One region of the Solibacillus sp. FSL W7-1464 genome, then DNA from elsewhere that is predicted to be linked to it. Evidence: riboswitches for the same ligand, from Rfam matches in the RefSeq annotation. Region 1 holds a riboswitch; the other holds the start of a gene.
What was found. Region 1 has a riboswitch for thiamine pyrophosphate ahead of thiW (energy coupling factor transporter S component ThiW). Riboswitches for the same ligand answer to the same signal wherever they lie in the genome.

Region 1 (3,703 bases):
TGTCCGCTATGGGGCAAATGAAGGCGGAGACGAAGGGAAAGTCATGCAAGCGACTTTTTCGATTAAAGGTCAGGAATTTATGTGCATCGACAGTAATTTAAAACATGAATTTGACTTTACCCCGTCGTTCTCTATTTTTATTACATGTGATACCGAAGAGGAAACCGACTATCTATATGAAAAACTGCTCGAAGGCGGACATCCGCTAATGCCGATCGGGGATTACGGTTTCAGTAAGAAGTTCGGCTGGCTAAATGACCGCTACGGCGTGTCGTGGCAGATTAATTTAGCTTGAAAATTGTGCCGGGTGTCATGCATTAATACCCGGCGCTTCATTTTCTAATAAAGGGCTGAGTTGTTCTAATATAGTTTAAAATCTTCTAATAAACGTGGGATTTTCTAATATAAGTGTCGGTTGTTCTAATAAGTAGGTGATTTGTTCTAATATCATCCGCAGATCTTCAAATATCCCGCCCGGAAGTTCTAATAAACGCTCAAGTCTTCTAATAAAATCAATAAGCTGGTGAAAATAGTTCTCCATAAATAAGTTGTTCTAATAAAATCCACGAAAGATCCAATATCCCGCCCCGAAGTTCTAATATCTGCTCCAACTCTTCTAATAAAACCGCTAGACCAGTGAAGAAAATCTTCCAGCAATAGATTGTTCTAATAAAGCACGCAGAAGTTCTAATATCCCGCCCCGAAGTTCTAATATCCACCCGAAACCTTCAAATAAAAACCCAACCCCGTCGACTCACCCCACATTCTGATAAAGCATCCCGCCAAACGCCCGGTTTCTCACCATCACCTTCAGCAAACCATAACCTAAAAGCGCACCCGCAAACGAACTCATCATAAATGCTGGTACAAAGCCGAACAGCGCTGCTTCCTGACCTAAAAATAAAATTGCAATCGGATAAGTAGCAACCGCACCGAGCAACCCTGTTCCAATCACTTCACCAACAGCTGCAAACGCCAGTTTCTTCGTTTTCGCAAACAAAAGTGCGGCTAGCAGTGCGCCGATCATACTTCCCGGATAAGCAAATAGACTGCCTGTCCCCATTAAGTTTCTCAATGTGGACGTAAGAAATGCCTGGAATACCGCATACCATGGACCGAGCAGTACCGCTGATACGACATTGGCAAAATGCTGAATCGGAAAAATTTTTGCAAAACCTAATGGGATGTATACCATACTGCTGAGAATCGTTGTGATCGCTGCGATAATCGCGGAGTAAGTAAGCTTTCTCGTTTTATTCATTTTTACCATCCTTTACAATAATTTTTGCAACAAAAAAACCACTTTCAATTAAGAAAGTGGTATCGTAGCCTAAACAAAAAATAAAAATAGGGGATCGATACTACTTTCCTACGCTAGTATTACCTAGATCAGGTGCAAAGGGTACTTCTCAGCCATTAGGCGCCCCTAGTAGTTTTACGAGCAGAATATCTGCTTCCAATATTGGGTTAATTTCACAATAATCATAACATGACCGCATCATTATGCAAGCGCTTTTTGAAATTTGATCCTTCGACCGAGATCAATCACTGCCCATACCCGCCGCCATAATTGCCGGGCTGGGCATGCTGCCAAGGGTTTGGCGGACCGATGAAAGTATTCGGTCTGACAGGGGCAACTGCCTGCTGCCACAGATTTTCATTCATGCCATAAGTATGGGCCATAATATTTGCCGGTGTCAGCTTAAGCAGATCAGAACCTAGAATCACTTCTGGTGTCGGAGCATTAAAAATGGCAAGCAGATGCGTATTGTTTTGCGTAGCGACTTCGTAATGCCACCACCCTTGAGGAACGTTCGCCACTTGACCGGGACTAATCGGGAAATGCATCAGCTGTTTCGTAAACGGATTCAATATGGAAACAATCGCCCTTCCTGTAATGCAGTAAACAAGTTCCGCCGCATTTTGATGGTAGTGCGGCTCAATGACATTATTGGCGCTCAAATAAATATCAAGCAGCGATATATTATCCAGCGTATTCAACTGGTTCACGCCAAGCAGGTTGATAAAATTATGCTGGTCTTTAACGAACAACGCATTTTTATTAAGATCGAATGTAAACTGCGGTTGCGCCGTTGTATAATCATGATTCGAATTCAATCGTTCACCTCTTTTTTTATTGTTGCTAAAGTATGCAAAAATTTACCGTTTCGTGCCTATCTACCAATAAGAGGATAAGGAAATAATCCAAGTGAAAATTAAAAGACACAATGTAGGACTACACATAAAAATTTCTCCAAAGTGGGCAGCCATGACTCGTTCATAACTTAGCCCAGCTTTAAGGAATCCGAAGAAATCCCCATGATGGATAATATAAATAAACGTACTCATTACCATGAGGGCGGACATAACAGATGCACTGATTGGCAAAGTAACAACGTAGTACGGATTGCCGCCAACATCCATATGGAGCGGAATATTCCACTGCTTACTGAAAATAAAGCTGCCAATGACGAGTATAAAAAGAATAAGCGAAATATTAAACGGGTGTTTCCGGTAATCGATCAGATCCAGCATTTTCTTTGTTTTTCCTTTATACTGCCAATCCGCATCATCTTCTACCCGTTCACCTTGCAGCACGAAAATTATTCCGGCTATCATACTACCAACAATTAAATACCACTTAAATAACGTATAAAGCAGCAGCCAGCTATAAAACGGTGCAATGACAAGAGGAAGAACGGCGAGGCCAATCAACCATTTATTAACCGGATAATTCGCCATAAGCCATCTGTTTAATGCGTCTCGTTTATCATTTGTACTCGCAGTTTCACGGTACGTAGTGAAACGGCTCATGACAAATGCGCCTGCTACAAATACTAACCCGATTGTAAAAATAACATAAGAAGTTTTCGGATAAACCGTGACATTATCATAATTTAAGATAATCCAGTTTCCGCTAATGGCGATGATCAATATCCCGGTAAACATCATATATAAAGAGAAGTTCCTCATCCATCCACCTCCAATTTATATATTCTACGACGACAGGCTGGAAATAGTTTCAACACAATGCATTCTGAGAACTTCTAATAATGTCCTGCATTGTTCTAATAAACAAAAAAATGTTCTAATAAAAGTGCGAACTTCTAATAAATCAGTGAGTTGTTCTAATAAACAGCCGCCATCTTCAAATAAAGCACTCCGATGTTCTAATACCCTGCGAACATTTTCTAATAACCATTTCAACTATTCTAATAAAAGCACAAAAAGCGACCACACACATTCTTACTGTGCAGTCGCTTTTTTCAAAATAAGCTGCAGTATTTCATTGGCACAAATCGCATCCGCATCGGCTGTATGATGGTTAAGCAGCGGAATGTTATACGTTTCGGCAATGACATTCAAGTTATTCTTCGGGCTGTCCAAATATTTGCGTGCAAGCAGTACCGTACACGCAGCCGGATTCGTTGGTCGAATACCGTTCCGGAAAAACTCTAGTGCGAGAAAGCTATACCAGTCAAACCCGATATGGTGACTCACAATGGGCATATCACCTAAAAAATCTTTAAAGGCATGAATGACAGGGGAGATGGTTTGCTCATCTTTTACCCGTTCATTCGTAATCCCATGGATATGCGAATTTTTGATCGGTTTTTCCGGATTCACAAAGCGGTGAAAAAGGTCCACCGTTTCTCCGTTGTTTATTTTCAGCGCGGCAATCTCCACAATTTTATCACCCCTT
Region 2 (3,703 bases), 420 kb from region 1:
AAGCATATGATGTCCATGAATTAATCGATGCTCTTGTCGATGCAGATAGCTTTTTGGAAGTGCAAAAAGAATATGCATCAGAGCTTGTAGTAGGGTTTGCCCGAATGAATGGCAAGGTTATCGGAATTGTAGCAAATCAGCCAAAAATTAAAGGGGGAGCCATTTTCCCGGAATCAGCCGACAAGGGTGCTAACTTTGTATGGACATGCGATGCCTACAATATCCCTCTTCTATATTTATGTGACACACCAGGGTTTATGGTAGGCAGTCAAATGGAGCATGCGGGGATATTGCGTAGAGGCCGTAATTTTATTTATGCAAGTTCTTGTGCAACGGTGCCTAAAATGTGTGTGATTGTCCGTAAGGCCTATGGAGCTGGTATTTATGCAATGGCAGGCCCTGCATATGATCCGGATACAACGATTGCGCTACCATCTGCTGAAATTGCTATTATGGGACCGGAAGCAGCCATTAACGCAGTGTACTTCAATAAAATTGCTGCCATTGAAGACGCGGCTGAAAAGGCGGCGCTAGTTCAACAATTACGAGATGAATACCGTGCCAGCTATGATATCCAAAAACTTGCAAGTGATTTAGTGGTAGATGATTTAATTGTTCCAAGCGAGTTAAGGGATGAATTGATTGCACGTTATGAAACATTTGAAAATAAGGACTATTTGTTGCCTGCCAAAAAGCATGGCACGATTTTAAGCTAAGGGGGAGTATAGGATGAGTGAAGTAAAAGCAATGATGGCAGGAACACTTTGGAAGCTGCTTGTAGTAGAAGGTCAGCAAGTCGAAGCAGGTGAGGAAATAGCGATTTTAGAGTCGATGAAAATGGAAATACCGATTTCTGCTGAAAAAAGTGGTAAAGTGAATCGTATAGCGGTAGCGGAAGGCGACTTTGTGGAAGCTGAAGAAGTACTAGTTGTAATTGATTGAACAAGGGGGATTTTAGATGGGGAATGTTCCAGAAATTTTACAAAACTTACGGATTCCAGTAATTGGGGCACCGTTGTTTATTATCAGCAATCCAAAATTGGTCATTGCACAATGCAAGGCAGGAATTGTTGGGTCGATGCCTGCGCTAAACGCAAGACCGGCAAGCCAGTTGGATGAATGGTTAGCAGAAATTACAGAGGAGCTGGAAAGTTATAATGCCAAAAATCCGGATCGGCCGGCAGCGCCATTTGCGATTAACCAGATTGTTCATAAAACAAATGAGCGGCTGGAACAGGATATGGAGCTTTGTGTAAAATATAAAGTTCCAATTATTATTACTTCACTTGGGGCACGTGAAGAAGTTTTTGAGGCAGCACATAGCTATGGAGGCGTCGTTTTCCATGATGTCATCAACAATTATTTTGCAAAAAAAGCGATTCAAAAAGGTGCGGACGGTATCATTGCAGTAGCAGCCGGTGCAGGAGGCCATGCTGGTCAGCAGAGCCCATTTGCGCTTATACAGGAAATCCGCGAATGGTTTGACGGTCCGTTAGCTTTATCAGGATCAATCGCACGAGGCCATTCGGTATTGGCAGCACAGGCGATGGGAGCTGATTTCGGCTATATTGGCTCACCGTTTATCGCGACTGAAGAAGCCTTTGCTCACCAAGAATATAAACAGATGATTGTTGATAGTTCAGCAGAAGATATTGTTTACAGCAATTTATTTACAGGAATCCACGGGAATTATTTGAAAGGTTCTATCGTTAATGCGGGGATGGATCCGAATAATCTAAAAGAAAGTGATCCATCTGCAATGAACTTCAATGATAATACGGTAAAAGCCTGGAAAGATATTTGGGGAAGCGGGCAAGGGATTGGTGCAATTAAAGAGATTACTTCTACACAGCAATTTGTTGATAAACTGGCTGAAGAATATGCACAGGCTTATGACGAATTGACAGGCAAAAGATCGGCTGTAGCCCATTTACAATAGTTGTCAGTGAGTGTGAAATAAACACAAATGCTATTTTTCTCTGAGGGAAAATAGCATTTTTTTCTGAGCGCTAAAAATTCATTTATATGCCGGGAAGCTTTCCGCAGGTGTGAGAGTAATTTCATAATTTTTTGAATTCACTTGCCCGGTTTGAAGTAGTTTGTTACACTCAGGGTAATTAAATGCATTTGCGGGGGGACACAGCAGTGTTGAGAAGGTTAAAACCTGACCCTTAGAACCTGGCCGTTAATACGGACGTAGGGAGCAAAGTACACGCTATACATATGTACTTACTTTGGCTCCGCGTATCCTTTACGTGGAGTCTTTCTTTTGCAAATAGACAAGCATTTGATTTGCGGGGGGACACAGCAGTGTTGAGAAGGTTAAAACCTGACCCTTGGAACCTGGCCGTTAATACGGACGTAGGGAGCAATGAAAAGTGGTACGTACACTTTTTGGGGACGTCTCTCTATATTGAGGCGTCTTTTTTGTGCTTCCGCCAACAAAAAGGAGGAGTAACAATGGGATTTTGTGAAAAGGTAAGGAAAGAAACGGATTTTTATTGGGAGGCCAGCTTCTATCACCCATTTGTACAAGGTATTGCAGATGGGAGTTTACCGCTGGAGAATTTTAAGTTTTATATGCTGCAGGATGCGTATTATTTAAAACATTATACGAAAGTTCTGGCTCTGGCAGCTGCAAAAGCGACTTCGGATGACGATGTTCAATATTTTCTGCAAACAGCAAAATTTATTCATGACGCAGAGCTGGAGTTACACCGTACAACGTTTCAAGAATTAGGGGTGACAGCGGAGGAGTTGGAACAATTCGAACCGGCTCCAGCAGCCTATAACTATGTAAGCCATATGTACAATGCAGTACATAACGGAGATGTAGCAGAAGCATTTGCGGCAATTTTACCTTGCCCATGGCTGTATCAGGAAATTGGGCAAAGGTTAAAAGATGCCTGCCCGAATGTCCCCCTTTATGAACAGTGGATTGCACTATATGCGTCCGATGAGATGCTACAAAATATTGAATTACAAAAATCGATGCTGGATCGATATGCGAAAGAACAACCGGCAAAGCTAAAGGTATTACAGGAACATTTTAAGAAAAGCTGCTATTACGAATGGATGTTCTGGGAGATGCCTTGGACGAAGCAAAGCTGGAAACAAGGGGTGTATGTCAATGAGCCTGCAAGCAATTCATAAAAACCAGCCGTTAGTCCATTGTATTACAAACTATGTCGTCGCAAATTTTACAGCAAATGGATTGCTGGCGGTGGGTGCTTCACCAGTAATGGCGGATGCGATAGAAGAAGCGGGGGAAATGGCTGCACAGTCAAACGCATTACTTTTGAATATGGGTACTTTGAATGAACGGACAGTAGATTCGATGAAGCAAGCTGGACTGAGTGCAAATAAGCATCATACTCCGGTTGTTCTCGATCCGGTTGGGGCAGGGGCAACGAAGTATCGAGCTGAAACAGCACAACAATTGCTAGACCTTTTAAAGATTGATGTCATCCGCTGCAATATTGGAGAACTGGCGGCTCTTGCGGGAGCGGATTGGTCTTCCAAAGGTGTTGATAGCGGCATTGGGGATATAGATGTTGCAGCGACTGCCAAACTATTGGCTACCAACTATCAATCTATTGTGATCGTTACAGGTGAACAAGATGTTATTACGGATGGGGATAGAGTCGAATTTGTAACGGGTGGTCATGAAAAAGTGACAAAGATGACGGGGAGCGGCTGCTTG

Region 2: linked by a shared signal. The riboswitch ahead of tenA (thiaminase II) and the one ahead of thiW (energy coupling factor transporter S component ThiW) in region 1 are both predicted to bind thiamine pyrophosphate.

The regions. Positions count from the first base shown of each region.
Region 1 covers NZ_JBBORC010000001.1:3,056,228-3,059,930, reverse strand. Annotated here, with positions in the region: gene MKZ25_RS15210 (VOC family protein) at 1-295, shown strand, start outside; gene thiW (energy coupling factor transporter S component ThiW) at 755-1,261, opposite strand; TPP riboswitch at 1,350-1,438, opposite strand; gene MKZ25_RS15200 (cupin domain-containing protein) at 1,546-2,118, opposite strand; gene MKZ25_RS15195 (nucleotidyltransferase) at 2,179-2,973, opposite strand; gene MKZ25_RS15190 (3'-5' exonuclease) at 3,247-3,703, opposite strand, start outside.
Region 2 covers NZ_JBBORC010000001.1:2,634,488-2,638,190, reverse strand. Annotated here, with positions in the region: gene MKZ25_RS13050 (acyl-CoA carboxylase subunit beta) at 1-716, shown strand, start outside; gene MKZ25_RS13045 (acetyl-CoA carboxylase biotin carboxyl carrier protein subunit) at 730-942, shown strand; gene MKZ25_RS13040 (NAD(P)H-dependent flavin oxidoreductase) at 959-1,939, shown strand; TPP riboswitch at 2,122-2,220, shown strand; TPP riboswitch at 2,287-2,385, shown strand; gene tenA (thiaminase II) at 2,461-3,153, shown strand; gene thiM (hydroxyethylthiazole kinase) at 3,131-3,703, shown strand, end outside.